3 regions of the Colwellia aquaemaris genome follow, and region 1 is predicted to be linked to each of the others. Evidence: predicted binding sites of a transcription regulator. Region 1 holds the regulator's gene; each other region holds the start of a gene.
What was found. The regulator MetJ, encoded in region 1, represses methionine synthesis genes. The targets are predictions, from matches to a motif close to TAGACGTCTAGACGTCTA.
Positions count from the first base shown of each region.

Region 1 (7,412 bases):
TGGCGATAGTCAACTAGAGTTCGGTAAAGACTATATTATTCCAAAACCAATGGACTCACGTTTACGTTCTGCCGTAGCTAAAGCGGTAGCTCAAGCAGCTGTTGATTCAGGGGTTGCGGGCATAGAATTACCAGAAAACTACAACGGTTAGTATTTTGTTTTAAGTGACTTCTATGTTGCTTAATTATTGGAAAGGGAAGCATAATGCTTCCCTTTTTTATGCCTTGTATTTAGTGCTAGTTAACATAACAACAATCCTAAGCTAAACAGAGTGCGATAGCTAAAGTACTCGGAGTAACAACAGCATTGATAACCGACATACGCATCGCACTAATGATATTTGTTATAACTGTGCCTTTTTTGTTGAGTAGAGATATTAAGCAAAATGCAATTAATGTTGGTGCAATAGCTAAATAGGCAAATGCTGGTAAATTACAGACAAATATCACGAAAACAATATTTACCAAAGCCAAAAGTAAAAAAATTACATAGACGTATATGCTTTTTTGCATACCATACTTAATGGAAAAATGGTTTCTCCCTACTTGTTTATCTGCATTAATATCAGGAAACTGATTTATTAGTAATAGGTTATTGGTTAAAAAAAATGGCACAAGAGAAATTAGTACAACATTCCAACTTATATTCCCCATTAAAACAATTGATGTCCCTAGAACCATTAAAGGGCCAAAGGCTAGGCCGCTGCAAATCAAGCAGATAATCGGCAATTTGTTTATCCATTTAGTGTAGAAAACAATTATGGCTATGCCGAAAAGGCCAATTGCAATGATTTTTAAGCTTGTCGTCAACGCAAAGTAGACACCAATGACGCTAGTAATGAATAAAAATAAAATGCTCATTTTGGCGACAAAACTCGCTGCTGAAGGTGTTGTTATTAATGCACCACTACCACCACTAAACGGTGTTTTGACTGTTAAAAAATCAAGGCCACTATGAAAGTCTTGATATTCGTTTAATAAATTAACACTAATATGCGCCGATAAAGCGCCAATAAATACTAATGTGCTGTCAATAACTGATATTTCGGCACCACTATGTATGGTTATAGACAGTGCCAAGAAAATAACCGAAAAGGTGAGTAATAAAAATGGTAAACGCATGGCGCTAAATAGTGCGTTAAAGTTTTCTTTCATGGTTTCCATTCCACTATATGTTGATAATCAAAACTAGCTTAGTGCCAAATGTAAAGAATAGGAATATCGAAAGTAAGGTAATAGTCGAACAAATCAAAAAAGCTGATAATTATTTAATTTATCTGCTAAAAGTAACCTTTCCTATTCAGTTAGTCTCATTCATAATGTCCTCGATATATCGTGGTTTATGCTGGTTTGCCTATTACGTAAGTTTTCTATAGCCATTTACGCATGATTTTGGAGATAAAATGAATAAAGAAATTAAAGCCTATCTTGCAGATTCAGAATTATTGCTTAACGCTGTCGGTGAAGGTATTTACGGTGTAGATGCGCAAGGACGAGCTATTTTTATTAACCCAGCGGCGGAAGCAATGACAGGTTGGTCATCCGCTGAATTACTCGGTCAAAACATTCATCAGTTTCATCATCACAGTTATAGCAATGGCGAACCTTACCCGGCCTGTGATTGCAAAATATTCAATACCGCACTTGACGGCATTTCTCGACAAGTTAGCGGTGAGGTTTTTTGGCGCAAGGACGGCAGTAGTTTCCCTGTAGAATACACTACACAGGCGGTTTTTAAGAATAAAGAAATCATTGGCGCGGTTGCGGTATTTCGTGATGTTAGTCAGCAGCGACAAATTGAACTGGCATTGCGTAGTGCCTTAGAAAATGTGCAATCACTCACCGAGCAATTGAAAGCTGAAAATACCTATTTGCAAAATGAACTCGCACAAGAGTGGTCCTCAGCAGGTTTGGTAGGCAAGAGCCCGGTTGTTACGAAAATGCTCTCGCAAGTTGAACTGGTGGCACAAACTGATAGTACGGTATTAATTCTTGGTGAGAATGGTACAGGTAAAGAGCTGGTGGCACGTAATATTCATGCCTTAAGTCAACGGAAAAACTCCACATTGGTGAAAGTGAATTGTGCTGCCTTTACGCCAAGCTTATTAGAGTCAGAATTATTTGGCCATGAAAAAGGCGCTTTTACCGGCGCAACAGAGCGTCGTAAAGGCCGCTTTGAACTAGCAAACGGCGGCACGCTTTTTCTCGATGAAATCGGCGAGTTATCTATGGAAGCACAGGGGAAATTATTACGGGTACTGCAAGAACAAGAATTTGAGCGTGTAGGTGGCAGTGAAACACTGGCCATTGATATTCGTGTTATTGCGGCAACCAATCGAGATTTGTCTGCTATGGTGGCTAATGGAGATTTTAGAATTGATTTATTCTATCGGCTGAATGTTTTCCCCGTTACTGTGCCGCCGTTAAGAGATCGACAAGAAGATATTCCATTGCTGTCACAAGCCATAATAAGCTCGTTGAATAAAAAACTAGGAAAGAGTATTACGGCGATAAGTAATCGCAGTTTAGCTAAATTAATGCAGTATCAATGGCCGGGTAATATACGAGAGCTGCAGAATTTATTAGAACGAGAAATGATCTTAGCAAAATCAGACATTCTAAATTTTAATTTTAAAAGCTCAGTAAAAGCACCGGAATTAGTTGAATTTGACACCTTGGCACAAGCAGAGAAAAAGCATATTAGCACTGTACTTAAAGCTTGCAAATGGCGTATCGGTGGAGAAATGGGGGCAGCAAAACTACTCGCTTTACCTGAAAGCACGTTACGGTCTCGGATGAAAAAGTTAAAAATCATTAGACCAACTTAAACCCGGTAATATACAGTTAATTATTATTGATTGCACGATATATCGTGGATTCGCGTTATATCGCGGCTTTTGAGGCTTGAGATTATAAGTGACTTATGCTTTTAATTAATTAAAACAATACGTTAAGTTTTATTTTGTAGTTGGCTTTTATTTTGCTAATAGCGAGTATCCTGTTGTTCGTATTATTAGTAAACCATGAAGTTTGATTATAAAGCCGAAGATTTGATCATTAAGCCGTACAAGTCTGAATCCCCCGTTTATGTTCGTAAGCAAAAAGGGCGCTATCAAAAAATTAGAAAACTTACCGGCATTATATTTGTCATGATATTTATTTTGTTGCCTTGGATTAATTATCAAGGTAATCAAGCTGTGCTGCTCGATATTGGTAAACAGCAATTTCATATTTTTTCACAAACCTTTTTTCCACAAGACTTCACCTTGTTAGCGGGTCTGTTGATAGTGAGTTGTTACTTACTATTTTTTGTTACCACTTGGCTAGGAAGAATCTGGTGTGGCTACGTTTGTCCACAAACTGTTTGGACCTTCAGTTTTATTTGGGTTGAAGAGTTACTTGAAGGGAGTCGTAATCAACGAATTAAGCGCGATAAGCAACCTAAAACGCTAGACACAGTCGCGAGAAAATCAGCTAAGCATTTGCTTTGGGGCTTAATGGCTTTTTTAACCGCCACCACCTTTATGAGCTACTTCTTGCCGACACGCGAACTGTATCTCGATTTAATACAATTTAATTGGGATAGTTTAACAACGTTTTGGGTACTGTTTTTTGCTGTCTGTACTTACGGAAACGCCGGTTGGCTCCGTGAAAAAATGTGCATATATATGTGTCCATACTCACGCTTTCAATCTGCTATGTTCGATAAAAATACCTTATTGGTTGCCTATGACAAACTACGTGGAGAAAATCGTGGTCGCCGTAAGCGCAAGCAAGATCCTAAAGAGCTAGGGCTAGGAGACTGTGTTGACTGTAATCTTTGTGTGGAAGTTTGCCCAGTTGGTATTGATATTCGTAATGGCCTGCAATATGAGTGCATAAATTGTGGTGCTTGTGCCGATGCCTGTGATCAAGCCATGAGCCAGTTTAACTATGCTAAAGGGTTAATTAGTTACACCAGTGAAAATGCATTACTTGGCAAAAAAGCTAAATTGTTGCGATCGAAAATTATCGGTTACGGGGTTTTATCAATACTAGCTATGGCTTTTATGGTGTATACCATTCAGGTGCGGGTGCCAATTGAATTTTCAGTGCTTAGAGACAGAGCGGCACTTTATCAGCTAGATTTTGAAGATAATGTTACGAATAGCTATTTATTGAAAATTACTAATAAGTCACAAATAGATCGCCACTTTAACGTCAATGTATTAGATAACAAAGTGAGCTTAAGTGCAGATAAAGACATATTGATTAAAGCAGGAGAAATTGCCAATGTGCCAGTGCATTTAACTATGGCTGCTGACGATATTAAAGGCCGAGTTAGTGAAGTGTCGCTGGAAGTCAGTGTTAGCGATAAGCCGGAAGTAAAAGCAGTAACGGAGACGAAATTTTTCTCAAACTAATTTGGTGTGTAGATTGGGTTATTTAACCAAGGCGTCGATGGGGCGCCTTTTTTTTTGGAAAAAGCTAAGGCCTGCAAGACAGCTGCAGTAAATCACATTGGCGTGCACAGTATCAATCACCTCGATAATTCAGTTATCCTTACTTATTGTTAGTGTTAAAATACGGTAAAATAACTTTTTACCTAGCGAATAGAGTGATCATGACAAACCCCATTGAGCAAAGAATATCGAATATCGCCTTAGTTGTTGAAAACTATGATGACGCTATTGAATTCTATACCACAAAACTAAACTTTCAGCTTATTGAAGATAGCGATTTAGGTGCTGGCAAGCGCTGGGTACAAATCGCCCCACCAAATTCAAACGGGACAAATTTGTTGCTAGCGCAAGCCAGTGATGATCAGCAAAAAAAATCTGTTGGCAACCAAGCCGGTGGACGAGTCTTTCTCTTTCTACAAACCAATGACTTTTGGCGCGACTACGAGCACATGAAAACTCATGGCGTTGAATTTACCGAGGAGCCACGAATAGAAGAGTACGGTACAGTCGTTGTTTTTAAAGATTTATATGGCACTAAATGGGATTTATTACAGTTGAATCAAGCAGGTTAATAATTGGTAGATAGTCTTAGCTCAAAAATAAAAAGGCGCTTAAAGCGCCTTTATTAATCTCTTGGATACTCGTTTCGCTTTAATCTTCTACTTCTGTTTCGTATTCGCTAAAGTCAGTCACACCTTGTGCTTCTAACGCTTTACGAACACTGGCCGGTAGCTTCTGTGTATTGTCTTTTGCTAAGTCAGCATCGTCTGGCAATGGTTGGCCAGTAAAAGCATGTAAAAATGCTTCACATAATAGTTCGCTGTTGGTTGCATGACGTAAGTTATTTACCTGACGACGTGTTCTTTCATCGGTTAGCACTTTCAACACACGTAAAGGGATAGACACGGTGATCTTTTTTACTTGTTCACTTTTTTTCCCGTGTTCGGCGTAAGGGTTAATATACTCGCCATTCCACTCTGCCATGAATATTCCTCTATGCTTAAATGATTATGAAAAACCTATAATTAGCTTATCTGGTATACCAGTAAGTTATAAGTTTATTCTTGACGGCTAATTTTACTGGTTGTGAGGCGTGAGTCAATAACGAATGTGTAGAAGGTTAGATGTCTAAAGTACTTGACCGCACACTTTAAACCGTTTAGATTTATAGACGTCCAAACATCTATATAGAAGAATGTCTATACTGGAGCACACATGAGCGAGAAAAAAATTGCCACAACTGCGGTTCGTGCAGGTATTAATAGTGACCAACATCATGGTGCGGTTATTCCTGCAATTCACCTTTCTAGCACCTATGCACTGAAAGGTTTTAATGAAAAGCGTCAGTTTGATTATTCACGTACGGGTAATCCAACTCGTGCTACGTTTGCTCAAGCCATTGCTGATTTAGAGCAAGGGGCGCTAGGTATTGTCACTAGCACGGGAATGTCAGCCGTACATCTGGTTTGTCAGTTGCTAAATACCGATGATACTGTGGTTATTCCTCATGATTGTTACGGTGGCAGTTTTCGTCTGTTTACCCATCTTGCCAAGCGTGGGCAGTTTAAGTTAATTGTTGTTGATCAAAATGATCAAGCGGCATTAACACAGGCCTTAGCAACAAAACCTAAACTAGTGCTAATTGAAACGCCAAGTAACCCGTTACTGCGTTTGGTGGATATTGAAGATATTACTCAACAAGCTCATCAAGCTGGCGCTTTGGTTGCTGTTGATAACACCTTTTTATCGCCAGCATTGCAGCAACCTTTGTTATTAGGTGCTGATATTGTTTTTCACTCAACCACTAAATATATCAATGGTCATAGTGATGTTGTTGGTGGAGTATTAGTGACCAAAGAGCAAGCCTTAGGTGAAGAACTTGCTTGGTGGGCTAACTGTATCGGTATTACCGGTTCGGCATTTGACAGCTTTTTAGCGCTACGGGGCTTGAAAACTTTACCGATACGCATGAAGCAGCACCAATTTAATGCCAATGCGGTTGCCGAATTTTTACAGCAACATCCGGCGGTGGAAAAAGTGTATTTCCCAGGGCTAGTTAACCATCCGCAGCATGAGTTAGCGAAAAAGCAGCAGCATGACTTTGGCGCCATGATGAGCTTTGAACTTAAAGGCGGTGTTGAAGCAGTAAAGGTGCTGTTTGATAAACTTGAATTTTTTACTTTAGCGCAATCATTAGGTGGGGTAGAAAGTTTGATCAGTCATCCATCAACCATGACTCATGCGGGCATGGAAATTGAAGCGCAACTTGCCGCAGGTATTACTCAGTCTTTAGTGCGCCTTTCAGTTGGGATTGAAGACATAGACGACATTTTAGCAGATTTAGCGCAGGCACTTACCGCTAGTCAAATATAACCGAAATAGTCTCAAGATAATTTTTAATTAGATAAACATGCGCATGTGCTTGGAAATAAAATGACAGACGTAAATTCAGCTGTGGAGCTTACTTCCACAAAAAACCAGTTGGCTAAAGCTGCTTGTAATGTACATAAATTTGGTGGCAGTAGTTTAGCAACCTCGGCCTGTATTGAGCGTGTCGTTGATATTATTCGCCAGCATTGCCAACTCAATGACGTTATTGTCGTTTCTGCTAACGGCGACACAACAGATGCATTATTTGCTATTTACCAATTGGCACTAGAACATTATGAGCTTAAGCAAGCAGCGCCTGTAGGAAATAAAACCGATTTAGTGGTTGAACTACTACCTGAAACATTAGCTGATGCGATTGTCGCACTACGTGATTCGCAAGTGGCACTGATTGAAGAATTACTCAATGCAAGTAGTGCGGCAAGGCTAAAAGCATTACTGAACGACGATATTGCCAATATCTCAGCGCATTTACTAAGCAATCCTAGCAAGCATCAAAACGATTTGCTGGCATTAGGTGAGGTTTGGTCAGCACGGTTATTATCAGCGGTATTAAACGAAAGCGTTTGTCCTAGCTATATGC
Region 1 covers NZ_BAAJLV010000007.1:103,044-110,455, forward strand. Annotated here, with positions in the region: gene AC27HL_RS16800 (malic enzyme-like NAD(P)-binding protein) at 1-151, shown strand, start outside; gene AC27HL_RS16805 (prenyltransferase) at 258-1,154, opposite strand; gene AC27HL_RS16810 (sigma-54 interaction domain-containing protein) at 1,403-2,827, shown strand; gene ccoG (cytochrome c oxidase accessory protein CcoG) at 3,023-4,402, shown strand; gene AC27HL_RS16820 (VOC family protein) at 4,603-5,013, shown strand; gene metJ (met regulon transcriptional regulator MetJ) at 5,093-5,425, opposite strand; gene metB (cystathionine gamma-synthase) at 5,657-6,814, shown strand; gene metL (bifunctional aspartate kinase/homoserine dehydrogenase II) at 6,875-7,412, shown strand, end outside.

Region 2 (7,412 bases), on a different contig from region 1:
TTTATTGCATGATATAGAAACACGGCGTGAATTGCTTCACGAACAGGGTTATTACCACGAAACGAGAAAGAGACATTGGAAACGCCACCTGAGATCATCGCATGCGGTAAATTTTGCTTAATATCGGCTACCGCATCAATAAAATCGCGAGCGTAATTATTGTGCTCATCAATACCGGTTGCGACGGCGAAAATATTCGGGTCAAATATAATATCTTCTGCTGGATAGCCAATTTCATTAACCAAGATATGATAAGCGCGCTGACAAATTTCAAACTTACGTGCTCGGGTGTCTGCTTGACCAGTTTCATCAAAAGCCATTACGATTACGGCAGCACCATAACGCCTTAATAATTCAGCTTGCTGGCGAAAGTTTTCTTCGCCCTCTTTCAAACTTATCGAGTTAACAACACCTTTACCCTGAATGCACTTTAAGCCTTCTTCTAAAATATCCCATTTTGACGAGTCCAACATGATCGGGACTTTCGCAATATCAGGCTCACCGGCAATTAAATTCAAAAATCGAATCATCGCCGCTTTTGAATCCAACATGCCTTCATCCATGTTGATATCAATAATTTGTGCGCCGTTTTCAACTTGTTGCAAGGCAACCGCAATAGCTTGGTCGTAGTTTTCTTCGGTAATTAAACGTTTAAAAATAGCAGAACCGGTTACATTGGTACGCTCACCAACATTAACAAATAAGGTGTCTTCTTTGATGGTTAACGCTTCAAGGCCAGATAAACGACAAGCGATTTCTCTTGGTTTAATTTCCCTTGGAGTAACATTAGCAACGGCATCAGCCATACCTTTAATATGTGCTGGCGTAGTACCACAACAACCACCGATAATATTTAAAAAGCCAGCATTTGCCCACTCGGCGACATGCCTGTCCATATCTTCAACAGTAAAGTCGTACTCACCAAAGGCATTGGGTAAACCAGCGTTGGGATGGGCAGAAACAGCAACGTCGGAAATACGGCTTAATTCTTCAACATATTGCCTAAGTTCAACGGGCCCTAACGCACAGTTCAAACCAAATGAAATCGGCTTGGCATGACGTAACGAGTTATAAAAAGCTTCTGTGGTTTGTCCTGATAAAGTTCTGCCCGAGGCGTCAGTAATAGTACCTGAGATCATCACAGGCAAACGCTCGCCACGTGTTTCAAAAACTGTCTCTACCGCGAAAATAGCGGCTTTAGCATTTAAGGTATCAAAAATAGTTTCAATTAAAATAATATCACTACCACCAGCAATTAAAGCTTGCGTCGACTCAATGTAAGCTTCTTTTAACTCATCAAAGGTGACATTTCGATATGCCGGATCATTAACATCAGGCGATATAGAACACGTGCGGTTAGTTGGCCCTAACACTCCGGCAACAAAGCGTGGTTTTGCTGGGTTTTGGGCATTAAATTCATCTGCAACTTCACGTGCTAATTGTGCTGCTTGAAAATTAATGTCAGCACTATGTGCCTCCATATCATAGTCAGCCATGGCAATGGTGGTGGCATTAAAGGTATTGGTTTCAAGAATGTCAGCGCCCGCTTCAAGGTATTCACGATGAATCGCTTTAATCACCTCAGGCTGAGTCAGCACTAACATGTCATTATTGCCTTTAACATCACAATGCCAATCAGCAAATTGTTCACCACGATAGTCTTGCTCTTCAAACTTATATGCTTGGATCATAGTGCCCATAGCACCGTCTAAAATAAGAATACGCTTTTCTAGCTGAGCCTGAAGCAAAGTATAAGAGGGAGATTTCAGCACCTTTGCTGATAATAAAGAATTTGAGTTTACTTGCTTAGCCACGTGAATTTCCTGGGTGAATTGCTTGAATATGGTCTGCATCTAATTGATACGGCGTTATTTGATAAACGTAATAATTTAGCCAGTTAGTAAATAATAAACTGCCATGACTGCGCCAGGTGTTTGCAGCTTCGTTTTTTGGATCATCACCAACAAAATAATTATCTGGCACTGTCACATTAGCACCGGAGTCGAGATCACGAAAATATTCTTCGCTTAACGTTGAGGCATCGTATTCTGGGTGCCCTGTTAAATAAACTTGCTGTTTATTTTTACTGGCGACCAAATAAACCCCCGCATCTTCAGATTCTGCCAGTATTTCCAAATTATCTAATGTTTGATAATCACGTTTATCAATATAACCATAACGCGAATGCGGTACATTGAACATTTCGTCAAAGCCCCGCGTTAACTGCTCTTTTGGCTTTAAGCAGCGATGTTGATAAACACCAGACAGCTTTTGTTCGCGCAAATGACGCTTCAAGCCATAATGGTGATATAGCGCAGCATGTGCTGCCCAACAAGAAAACATGGTCGAGGTAACATTTTTCTCTGCCCAGTCAAATACTTCGCAAATTTTATCCCAAAAGGTCACTTGCTGATAATCAAGTAATGCTAACGGAGCTCCGGTAATTATTAAGCCATCGTATTGCTTGTCTTTAATATCATCAAACAAGCGATAGAAATTATCTAAATGCGCCTGCGGAGTATTTTTCGACTCGTTGGCATGAATACGAACAAACTCAACATTGATTTGCAGAGGCGTATTCGCCAACATGCGCAATATTTGTACTTCAGTTTCAATTTTATTTGGCATTAGGTTAAGAATTGCCACTTCCATTGGACGTATTTCTTGATTTGCGGCACGACGTTCAGACATCACGAAGATATTTTCGTTGTCTAATATCGTTAAAGCGGGCAATTCATTGGGGATCTTAATGGGCATAGCACTAACCTAATTCCGAATATTTATTAAGTATAAAATAACGCCGTCAAACAGCCTTAATCATTACAACTTTTCTTAGGCTATAATGTGACTTGGATTTCTAGATATGTCAACCTCTAAACGTATAGACGTCTAAACATTTTATTATGAGCTATAATTTTTAAGAAAAGTGGCTGAACAGCAGCGGATAAAGGAAGAAAATAAAAAGGCCGTAAATCAAAAGATTTACGGCCGTAACATATTCACTTTAATAGACTTAACTAAAGTACTACCACCAAATGGTGTATAAAAAGGTCAAAATTATCACAACACCAAGTGCTGCAATATTAAAACTTCGTTCTGTGTTAAAACTCACTTCTGCCAAACTAACACTAGTATCACTATTGGTCGACTTGCCTACTAAAGAGACAGCAACCATTAAAAATAAACAGAGTAAAAAGACTAAGCCCATGCGGTCCATAAACGGTAATTCAGGCCATAGGGTCCTTAAAGTAAATGAGAATGCCGCCGAGCCAATGGCCGCAGAAAGCGCCCCCATTGATGTCGCTTTTTTCCAAAACATACCCATTAAGAATATCACTACAATACCTGGCGTGAAAACACCGGTAAACTCTTGAATATACTGAAATGCTTGTTCAAACTTACCTAATAAAGGTTCAGCCATAAATAATGCTATAACAAGTGCAATAACCGTAGCAACACGACCAACACCAACATAATGCTGTTGACTTTCATTAGGTTTGATTGGGCGATAAATATCCATAGTAAAAATGGTAGAAATGCTGTTGGTCATTGACGCTAGCGAAGAAACAATTGCCGCAACTAATGCCGCAAAAACTAAGCCTTTGATACCTACAGGCATTAATTCCATCATAGAAGGATAAGCTTTATCTGCCGCGGCAAGATTTGGATATAAAACAACCGCGGCAATGCCTGGTAGCACTACGATAATTGGCATTAACAATTTTAAGTATGCCGCAAAAGCAATGCCCTTTTGCGCTTCTTGAATATTTTTGGCCGCTAAAGCACGTTGAATAATATATTGGTTAAAGCCCCAGTATGAAATATTCATTACCCACATGCCGCCAACCAGTACTGAAATCCCCGGTAAGTTGGTATATTGAGAATTATCAGATGACAAAATCATATCGAAATGGCCTGGTAATTCCGTAGTTAACTTACCAAAACCTACTAACATCCCTTGCCCCTCGGCGACAGCGTCAAGTGCGAGATAACTTAACAATAAACCACCAAAAATTAACAGCACTACTTGAATAATATCAGTATAGGCAACGGCTTTAAGACCACCATACAATGAGTATGCAATAGAAAATATCGCAAGGAAGATCATGCCATACCACCAATCTACACCTGCCACGGTTTCAATGGCTAAGCCGCCTAACCAAAGCACAGCGGTTAAATTGACAAACACATAGACAAGCAACCAGAACAGCGCTAACGTGGTCTTAACTCGATGGTCAAAACGTTGCTGCAAGTATTGTGGCATGGTAAAAATTTCATTCTTTAAGAATATCGGTAATAAATATTTACCGACTAATATTAAAGTAATCGCTGCCATCCACTCATAAGAAGCAATTGCCATCCCCATTACAAAACCTGAGCCTGACATACCAATAATTTGCTCGGCGGAAATATTGGAGGCAATCAGTGATGCGCCAATAGCCCACCAAGGTAATGACTTACCGGCTAAGAAATAATCTTCGGTATCGGCGCCTTCTTTTTTGTCCGTTCGCGAAATATACAGCGCCACCAACAATAAGCCGATAACATAGACGATAAATACGCCAATATCGAACATTTCCAATTTCATTTTCTAACCTCAAATTAAAGCAATGATCTTTTCGATATCACTTATTTATTATTTTAATCATTAGTTGTCTGGTTAAAGCGTTTTTTTACAACGATTTAAAGTAGTTCAGTGATAGCACGTCTTGCCTATTTATACAAAATGCATTCGATTGCAAAAAATAAGTCAACGCCCTATTCATTTAGCTTAATACCAATAATAAAAAAGCTACCATTACGGTAGCTTTTTTAGGGTAAAATTTAAACAAAGCCGCTATAGCCTATGAACTTTGGCTTTCTAATGCTTCTATTTGTTTATTAACAATTGCTAAAGTTGCCTTTTGTGTTACTAATGCAGCATCAAACGCCAACTGGGCTTGGCCATTCTTAATATGCTCAAAGATATCAGCATGGGCCTGATATTCAACTAAAGTTACTGGGATCATACGGTTAGTAAAGCGAATATTGACTTTTAACGCGGTTGCAATAAAAGTTTTAAGCTGAGAAAAAAACGGGTTACCACTCGCAGAAAGTACACTTTGATGAAAAGCAATGTCTGCTTCATGTGTATCGTCGTAACCATTGGTGGCATCTTTCATACGCACTAACGCAGCCTCTATTTGTACTAAATCATCTTTATCTGCATATTGCGCAGCTAAATAAGCTGCCTCAGGCTCTAGCGCTAATCGCAATTGTAAGAAATGGCGTAGCATGTACAAATCAGGCTTACCGTGTAACACCCACTCTAGAACATCAGTATCAAATAAATTCCAGCGTTTTAATTCTTGAACCTTAATACCTTGGCGAGGACGAGAGCTAATTAAACCTTTAGCTGTTAGCATTTTTACCGCTTCGCGTGTTGCTGTTCGACTAATGCCATACTGACTACATAGATCGGCTTCAGACGGCAAACTACTGCCAACAGGATACTTCTCTTGCATAATAGCTTTGCCAAGTTCATGAACTAACTGTTGCGTTAAATTGCGATGTGAAGATTCCATAAAGCCTAAAAAATGAAGTAAATATAATTTGTATGATAATTGACTATTGAAAAATAGACTAGCTAAATCTCGTCCTAATAATTTAAACCTATTGTTAACATCTATTAGTAAAATAGTGTCATTAAAATAGAGTTCACATACAAAGTCCAAACCAAAACGAAAAATTAACCATTGAAAGCGCTAAACAAATTACTTGCTTCTCGAAAATTTATTTGTATTATAAATAGTATTGTATAAATTAAAAGTATAATAACCATACATGAATTATTTTAGAGTACTCGTATCAGCATTAGTTATTGCTGGTTTCTTCGCAGCTGCGTTCGCAAACTCAGCCGAAGGAAAGCGTGAGCCATGGCAAAACCATCAAGTGTTTGCAATTAATAAGCTACCGCCACATAGCACCCTGTTTCCGTTTCAAACCCCACAAGCAGCGTTGATTAATAATAAAGCTCAAAGCAGTAATTTCATGTTATTAAATGGCTTATGGAAGTTTGACTGGCAGCGCTCACCCGCTGACAAACCCAAAGGATTTGAGCAAATAAGTTTTGATGACACCCACTGGAGTACAATTCCCGTACCCGGAAACTGGGAAACTAAAGGCTTTGGCTATCCAATCTACCTTGATGAACGCTTTCCGTTTGCCACCACTTGGCCAGATGCACCAACAGACTACAACCCTATTGGCTCTTATCGAAAGGCTTTTCAATTGCCAAAATCATGGCAAAACAAGCAAATCTTTTTACATATAGGTGCGGCAAAATCATCATTAGATGTTTGGCTAAATGGTAAAAAAGTTGGCTTTAGCCAAGGCTCAAAAACACCTGCAGAATTCGACATTACCGACTACGTAAACAAGAGTAATAACCTGTTAGCATTGCAAATTCGCCGCTGGAGTGATGCAAGTTATTTAGAAAGCCAAGATATGTTGAGAATTTCAGGTATCGAACGAGATGTCTATTTATATGCTAGCCCTAAGCAGCATATATTTGATTTTCATGCGAAACCAACCTTGAACGAAAACTTCGATCACGGGCACTTAGCTGTTGATATTACATTAGAAAATTATGCCACTATTGAGTCTAGTCAGCAGGTTGAGTTTTTGTTATTTGACCCTAGAGAAAACATGAGTGTGGTTGCGAAGAGCTCAAAATCACTAACACTACCTGCTAAGAAAAGCACTGAGTTCACGTTAAAGGCAAGCTTACCTCAGCCCTCATTATGGTCTGCAGAAACACCAAATCTTTATACTTTATTAGTAAATTTAAAGAACCACAAAGGAGAAGTATTAGAATCTGTTCGACATGATATTGGTTTTCGCCACCTTGAAGTCATCAATAGTCAGCTCACTATCAATGGCAAAGCTATTACTATACGTGGCGTTGATCGCCATGAAACCGACCCACAACATGGCCATGTAGTTTCCAAAGCGAGTATGGAACGTGATATTCAATTGATGAAACAATTTAATATCAATGCCGTTCGTTCTAGCCACTACCCAAACGACCCGTATTGGTATGAACTTACTGACAAATATGGTTTATATGTAATTGATGAAGCAAATATTGAGTCTCATCCACTAGCCATCAATAGTAAAACTCAGCTAGGCAATGAAATGAGCTGGCTACCGGCACACTTAGACAGAACAAAACGCATGTTTGAGCGCGATAAAAACCATCCATCAATTATTATTTGGTCATTGGGTAATGAGGCTGGCGAAGGTGAAATATTCCGACAAACCTACCAATGGCTAAAATCACAAGATACTAGTCGTTTAGTGCAATACGAACCTGCAGGTGAAGAAGGTTACACTGACGTTTTTGCACCAATGTACCCGTCAATTGAACGTTT
Region 2 covers NZ_BAAJLV010000001.1:1,350,924-1,358,335, reverse strand. Annotated here, with positions in the region: gene metH (methionine synthase) at 1-1,772, opposite strand, end outside; gene metA (homoserine O-succinyltransferase MetA) at 1,807-2,757, opposite strand; gene AC27HL_RS06020 (sodium/sugar symporter) at 3,026-4,588, opposite strand; gene AC27HL_RS06015 (FadR/GntR family transcriptional regulator) at 4,845-5,564, opposite strand; gene lacZ (beta-galactosidase, LacZ type) at 5,824-7,412, shown strand, end outside.
Region 2: metA (homoserine O-succinyltransferase MetA) is a predicted target of MetJ. The motif match lies at 2,875-2,892, and genes of this name have one in related genera.

Region 3 (7,412 bases), on a different contig from region 1:
GGGTTAAGTAAAGAAAATGCCGCGCGTTTTTCGTTCTTATTATCAATTCCCGCTATTGTTATGACCGGCGGATATTTAACCTATAAACTAATAACGTCAGCTGAGCCTGTTGATTGGAACACCTTAGGTTTAGGCAGTGTTTTAGCGTTTGTTAGTGCTTATGCCTGTATTCATTATTTTTTGATTTTAGTCGGTAAGCTCGGCATGATGCCTTTTGTTATTTACCGTATGATACTTGGCGCTGGTCTGCTTTGGTTTGTTCTTGGATAATTGCTACAATATTGCCAATTTTAAAACGCGCTTTGGCGCGTTTTTGTTATAAATAAAAATTTACTTATTAAGCGTTTTTACGTTTGATATTTTCGTATCTACACAAACAGTATTAAGGGACTATTGGGCTTATGTGAAAGTCTAGGTAAACTTAGTTTTATATTGAAAGTGATAGATATTCACCAAATTAAAAGTGAGAGTGTTGATGGATTTGTCTTTAACTGAAGAACAAATGATGATTCAAGATATGGCGAAAAAGTTTGCAGAAAGTGAACTAGCGCCAGTAGCAGCCCAACTTGATGAAACAATGGATCAAACATTGTTTCTAAATAATTTGGCACAATTGACTGAATTGGGTTTTATGGGCTTAAACATTAAAGCCGAATATGGCGGTGTTGAAGCTGGTAGCGTTGCATTTAGTTTAGCAATTACTGAGCTTGCTCGTGCTTGTGCTTCAACAGCGGTAACAACATCAGTAACCAATATGGTTGCTGAAGTTATTCAAGCGGTAGGTAATGAAGAACAAAAACAAAATTATTTGCCAAAAATATGCAGTGGTGAATATCGTGCTGGTGGTTTTTGTTTAACTGAAGCAACCGCAGGATCAGATCCAGCGGGCATGAAAACACAAGCCGTGAAAGATGGTGATGATTACATCATCAACGGTAGTAAGCTTTATATTACCAGTGGCTCTTTTGCTGATGTTTTTGTTGTGTGGGCAGTAACTGACCCTGACGCGAAAAAGGGTAAAGGCATTTCCTGTTTTATTGTTGAAGCTGGTACGCCCGGTATGACTATCGGAAAAGCAGAAGACAAAATGGGCCAAAAAGCGTCTCCTACCAATGAAGTACATTTTGACAATTGCCGTGTTCCTGCGTCAGCGTTAATGGGCATTGAAAATAAAGGTTTTGGTGTTGCTGTTGGTGAATTAGCGGGTGGCAGAATAGGCATTGGCTCATTGGCTTTAGGTGTTGGGCTAGCAGCACTTGATTATGCCAAAGCTTATATTGTTGAACGCAAACAGTTTGGTCAGTCAATTTCGAATTTCCAAGGTTTGCAGTGGAAATTAGCTGAGCGTTACACTGAAATGGAGGCGGCGCGTTTATTATTAATGCAAGCGGCTTACACTAAAGAGCAAGGTCAACCTTTTGGTCCTGCTGCGTCAATGGCTAAGCTTTTCGCCACCGAAAATGCCAATAAAGCTTGTTATGATGCTTTACAATTGATGGGTGGTGCAGGCTATATTAAAGAATATCCACTAGAGCGTATGGCGCGAGATGTTCGGGTAACTTCAATTTATGAAGGTACTAGTGAAATTCAAAAAGTTATAATTGCTCGCGATTTGCTGCAGAATATGTAACGAGCCAAAAGAGTTAAGTGATAATTTAATAGACGGACAAAAGAGTTAACTTTTGTCCGTTTTTTATAGCTGATGACTAAAGGTATTATTGCACGATGATGGTAGCCATTTTTTGGCTTCTGCTTGATATTTCTTTAACCAGAGTTTAGCTGCGTAGTCTTCACTATGGTTGTCTGCAACTCGCAGTGCTGAGGCATCGGCAATCATAGCTGTTGATAAGTCGATATTTTTTACCAATTGAAAAACACATGGCGAGTATTCTTCTAATTTAGGCCAAACGGCTTTTTTTAACCAACCATTGCTTGGATTCGCACAATCTTTAAGCCTGTATTTGTTTAGACCCCAACTCGCTTTGGTTTCACAATCTGGGTGGTAAGCTGGAAACTTAACGAACTTGCCTTTAATTTTACTGTCTGTCCAATTGGGCGTCCAATTCAGTAATATTATCGGTTGTTGATGCTGAATTGCCAGGGCAAGTTGTTGCCAAACTTGCATATCGTTTTCAAAGCGATGAATGGTAAAATTTAAATTCAATGCCCGAATAATATCGCCATCACCGTAGTCCCAAGGGCCAGCGTAATATACGCCTTTGCCATTTGAATTTTGATTGGCAAATATTTTTGCGCAAGCATTCATCGCTTGCCAGTCAGGCAAGCCTGGGCAAAACTTTTCAACATAATCTGGGTACCACCAATCTTCTTTTCCTATCGCTTGATGCGTACCTGCATCGATAATGTAATTTTGTTGCACCATACGATCAAAGTCATTAGCCATTGATACTTGCCAAACTTCGAGTTGAATATGCACAAGCCCTTGACGAAGTGCTCCCCATTGATCTGTGGAACTGATATTTTTATATTCAATCTGTTCGCCAAGTGATTGCACCATAGTGCCCAACGCTTTTGTAATTACCCGCTGGCTAGCCCAATTATTGAGCGGTAAAATAATTGTTTTTGCTTTATATTGTGGCATCGAAGATGGCCGGTTATTACTAAGAATTGTTGTACTGCACATTAGTAAAATAAGTAGCAATAGGCATCTAAGCATAAAGTTTTGTCGTATTGTTGATGATAAATGTAGTGAATAGCTGCAATATTTTACCTCATGATTTGTTAAATTATTATTTAAAGCTCAGGTTATTTTTTAATGTATTTAAAATCATATTATTAGGCTTCTTATATTAATGAAATAATTGGATGTAAATACTTACTAACTCTTAATTTTAATCATAGTAGTGCTTTTAGCCATTCATACTTTGGTCTTAGTTGAAGCTTTTTCCACTATCTGATTTAACAGTTTTCATATTTCCAATGCCGAGATTTACCTTCAGCTATCCATGCTATGGCTGTGCTTAGTCGAGTCGCTCGAGTTGTTGCTCGCTTCGCTGAAATTAACCATTCAATATAATCTTTTTGTTTTGAATAGCTAAAGTTAGCAAACACCTCTTTTGCTTTAGGGTTTTCTGCCAGTGCCGATGCTAAATCGGCAGGTATTTCTAAGTCGGCTTTATCTTTACGCGTCGCTTGCTGCTTTTTTACGTTACCGGAGTTATTTAACGCGATAGCTTGTTGCAGGTAGTTAATAAGAATGTCATCCGCTGGCATGTCATTAAGTACTGTAAATTTGAGTGCTGCTAATTCATTGTTATCGTTTTTTGAGAAAATATTTGCACTATCGTTTAGTCGTTTCCCTTTAAAAAAAGAGAAATTCACATGCTGTTTAAAGGCAGCGATGGCACATACTAAGCCATTGCTTTCAAAACATGGGTGACGCCATTTAATGGCTTCGGTAATATCAGTGGAACTTTGATGAATAATATTGCGTAAATGTATAATAATTTCTTGAGCAAAAGGTGCTTGGCTGCTGATGTACTGATCAATGGCAACATTTTTCGACATGGTTTTCTCAACAGTTTATTTTTTATTATTGGAACTTAGTTATTGTTAAAGAGTATTGCTGATAAAGCGTAAAACCACAAAATAAATATTTCCCTAGTGAGCTTGTTTAAACTAGGTTATGCCCCCAAATAAAATGTCATATATTAAATTTACTTGGAATTTTATTGATGACAAATTCGCTTGCTATCACCCTTGAAAACTTTCAACAAGTTGTATTAGAAGAATCGAAAGCTAGGTTAGTACTAGTAGATTTTTGGGCTCAACAACTACCTGAGAGTGTTGAACTACGCGATAAGCTAGCTAGTTTATTGGCGAATCACAGTGACACTATTCTTTTTGCAACAGTTGATTGCGAAACACAAGGACAGATAGCGCAGCAGTTTGGTATTCAAGGTTTGCCAACCGCTATTTTAGTGAGGGAAGGGCAACCGCTTGATGGTTTATCAGGCCCACAAACAGATGAAGCTATTGAGCAGTTTTTAGCGAAGTACTTACCTAAAGAGCAAGATTTATTGCTAAATCATGCAACTGCATTACTTGCTGAAAATAAAGCGAATGACGCTTTTAAGTATATTGAGCAAGCCTATCAACTTGACAGTGAACGAGCAGATATTAAGTTAGTCTTGGCCGATGTTTATTTGCAAACGGGTAAGGTATCTGAAGCTGATGCAATATTGCAAACCATTAAAATGGTTGATCAAGATAGCTATTATCAGTCTTTACTGTCTAAGCTTGAATTGGCTAGCCAAGCTGCCGATTCTCCAGAAATTCAAGCTCTTGAGCAACAATTACAAGACACCCCTGAGAGTATAGATGTACGACATCAATTGGCGGCTCAGTATACCCAAGTAAATCGCCAGCAAGATGCGTTAGAAATTCTCTTTTATTTAGTGCAAAAAGATGGCTCAGATACAACCAGTAAAGATTTATTGCTAGATGTTATGAAGTCATTACCTGATGGTGATGCCTTAGCCAATAAATACCGCCGAAAGCTCTATACGTTAATGTATTAAGCTTTAATTGATTGTGCTAGTTTTAGAGCACTGAATTTTTGAAAGTCATAACGCCCAGTCTTAGGGCGTTTTTTGTGCTGAAATTAAGCCGCGTCTTTAAGTAAGTATGAGAATTCTTGTAAAAATTTCTGAATCTTTTTCGCCACTACTAATTGACAATACTGGTTATCAGGGTTGTTAGTTACGTAGTCTTGATGATAACTCTCAGCGCTATAGAAATTATTTACCGCCTTAATAGTTGTAACAATAGGGCTACTAAAATATTGCTCTTTTGTGAGTTGCGCAATTTTTTGCTCAGCCAATAATTGCTGCTGTTCGTTATGCACCAATATGGTTGAACGATATTGGCTGCCAATATCATCACCTTGACGGTTTAAGGTTGTTGGGTCGTGAATGGCAAAAAATACCGTTAGTATTTGCGCAAGTGACAATTGCTCATTGTCAAAGTCCACCTGAACAACTTCAGCATAATTAGTGGTGCCAGAACACACTTGCTGATACGTTGGTTGGGCAATATCACCATCTGCATAGCCACTAATAACAGATTTTACGCCCTTAATACGTGAGAAAATGTTCTCAACACACCAAAAACAGCCTGCACCTAATGTGATGGTTTCAATGCTCATTGGTAATCTTCCTCTTGCGTAAATGTTGAAAGCTTTCGATATTATTGTTCAAAGACTTGTAGACGTCTATAAGTCTTTGAACAATGAATTTATCATTTGGATGTTTAGATGTCTATATGTTTTTTGTGATGATGTAAGTAACGGTGAAGTTTTGCTATGCACTAATAATAAAAAGCCAAAATTAGGCATGAAAATTTAAGCGATGCTTATACTTGCACCGCTTTAGTCGTGATTATAAGTTGTGTTCTAAGTAACTATTATTGCTCGTTATTACTTTGCTAATTAGCAGTATCGCTAGCTAATAAATTATATGCAATGTGTTGATGAAACCTTAAGGTTAGCTCATCTTTATCTGTTGGAATTTCTAATTCCGTGGCGAATAGGCGCATTGCTTGTTCTATTTGGTTTATAAATTTGGCGTAATTTTGCTCCTCACCGTTTGGGTTATTGGCGACGAAAATTAGCTGTACGTTATCAACCAGTTCATCTGCTTTCCATTTGCTAACAATGCCACACGGACTCTGTTTGGGGTTATAACCTAGCATTTGTAATTCGCCAACTTTGGAAACAATTTCATGCAAGCTGTGTCTTACAATTGGTACTAAGCCATTGGCAATTAAGGCACCGTTATTCAAGTTAAATTGCTTGGCGACTAATGAAAAAGTGTCGGTCAAATAAGTATAAAGTGGATTGTATGGGTCTGAAGAATTAGCATCGATATCGACGAGTTGGCAAATACGGTGATTTAAGGTTAGGTTAATCACCGCGTAAGTAATAGCAGACAAGTTCTCAGTTAGTGGCACATCTTGGCTGGCATAGCGCTGCTTAATTGGTCTAAGTTTATGTGCTTGACTGTTTTTACAGCCTTTATTTTTGGCAAAAATATCATAGGTAAGGTGCTGGTGATCACGCATTCTTATCGCTGTTAGCGGAATCTTAAGTTGTTGGGCAAAATTTGCTAGTAAGGATTTTACGCGCTGATGAAAGTTTGCTGAGCCTGTACGAATATCGCTACCTGATGCTAGAAATACTAAGGTAATTTTTTTTGCTCTGATATTGGCATCGAAAAATGAGTTTTGTAGTAAGTGCTTTACAGGATCATAGTAAAAAATAATTTGCTGACTTGTTTGCCATTGGTGCATTTCTTGGCTGTATCTAACACGGACCAGTTTATCATTGGCAACTAATAAACTGTTGCTAATGGCAAAGTCATTACTGAGTGTAAATAATAGATCAGCCAGACTTTGATATATAGTGTAATAATTATTATGTGTTAATTTGCTAGATAGTTGTGAAAGCAGTTGATCTGACAAGGCAAATTCAGCCAAAATATATTGATTGTCGCGAGCATTTCCTGGGATATAAGCCTTTTGGCCGGCGTTACGTTTTCTAATAATTGACATAAAAGTTCCCTGAAGAGATTTAGGTATCACCCTTGATACCGTCTAAGTTTGGCGAAATTATAGGGAATACTTATGACACTTTTATGTCAATTAAGGCACTGGTTGATGACTGTGCAAAATTTAAAACTCGCTTAAGAGCCTAAGTCCAACCATATTAAATAAAGAGTTAATCATGTCGATAGCAAATAATGCCGATTTACTAGCTGCAGTGAATCAAGTTATGCCTTTTGGTAAATATAGTGGTCGAAAGTTACTGCAACTACCTGAGCCGTATTTAGTTTGGTTTCACGGTAAGGGTTTTCCAGAAGGAAAGCTAGGTGAGCAATTAGCATTAATATATGAAGTGAAACTAAATGGTTTGGAAGAGATGTTGCAGCCACTTTTAAAAGACTAAAATGGCTATTATTTAAACTGAATTGTTATTTTATTGAGTCTTTTAAGTATTGCTGGTTATATCAATTTTCGGTAACGAATTGTTTTGTAAAACTAAGTTATAAATAAGACCTTTTAACAGATTTTATCGTCAAAATATTGGCTGGTTTTTATGTTAGATATGACTTGCATAGAAATAAATATTGGCCTTAAATTAATTGTCGGTTGTCGTTAATTTCCGGCCGTAAGATAAAATTTTATTAATAATTATCAAGTGGTTAAGAGGTTTAATTCATGAGAAGACAAAAAAGAGATAAATTAGGAAGAGCGTTTTCAAATGGCTACCAAGCAGGTCTTTTAGGTAGAAATAAGGAAAATTGTCCATATCAAAATAATAATACTAAATCAGAATGGCTCGGCGGCTGGCGCGAAGCAGTTACTGATAAAAATATGGGACTTTTTAAATAGTC
Region 3 covers NZ_BAAJLV010000002.1:259,865-267,276, forward strand. Annotated here, with positions in the region: gene AC27HL_RS07475 (undecaprenyl-diphosphate phosphatase) at 1-270, shown strand, start outside; gene AC27HL_RS07480 (acyl-CoA dehydrogenase family protein) at 476-1,630, shown strand; gene AC27HL_RS07485 (ABC transporter substrate-binding protein) at 1,694-2,602, opposite strand; gene AC27HL_RS07490 (YdeI/OmpD-associated family protein) at 2,920-3,528, opposite strand; gene AC27HL_RS07495 (tetratricopeptide repeat protein) at 3,696-4,541, shown strand; gene msrA (peptide-methionine (S)-S-oxide reductase MsrA) at 4,625-5,167, opposite strand; gene AC27HL_RS07505 (DUF3083 family protein) at 5,446-6,570, opposite strand; gene AC27HL_RS07510 (DUF3820 family protein) at 6,743-6,964, shown strand; gene rmf (ribosome modulation factor) at 7,237-7,410, shown strand.
Region 3: msrA (peptide-methionine (S)-S-oxide reductase MsrA) is a predicted target of MetJ. The motif match lies at 5,265-5,282, and genes of this name have one in related genera.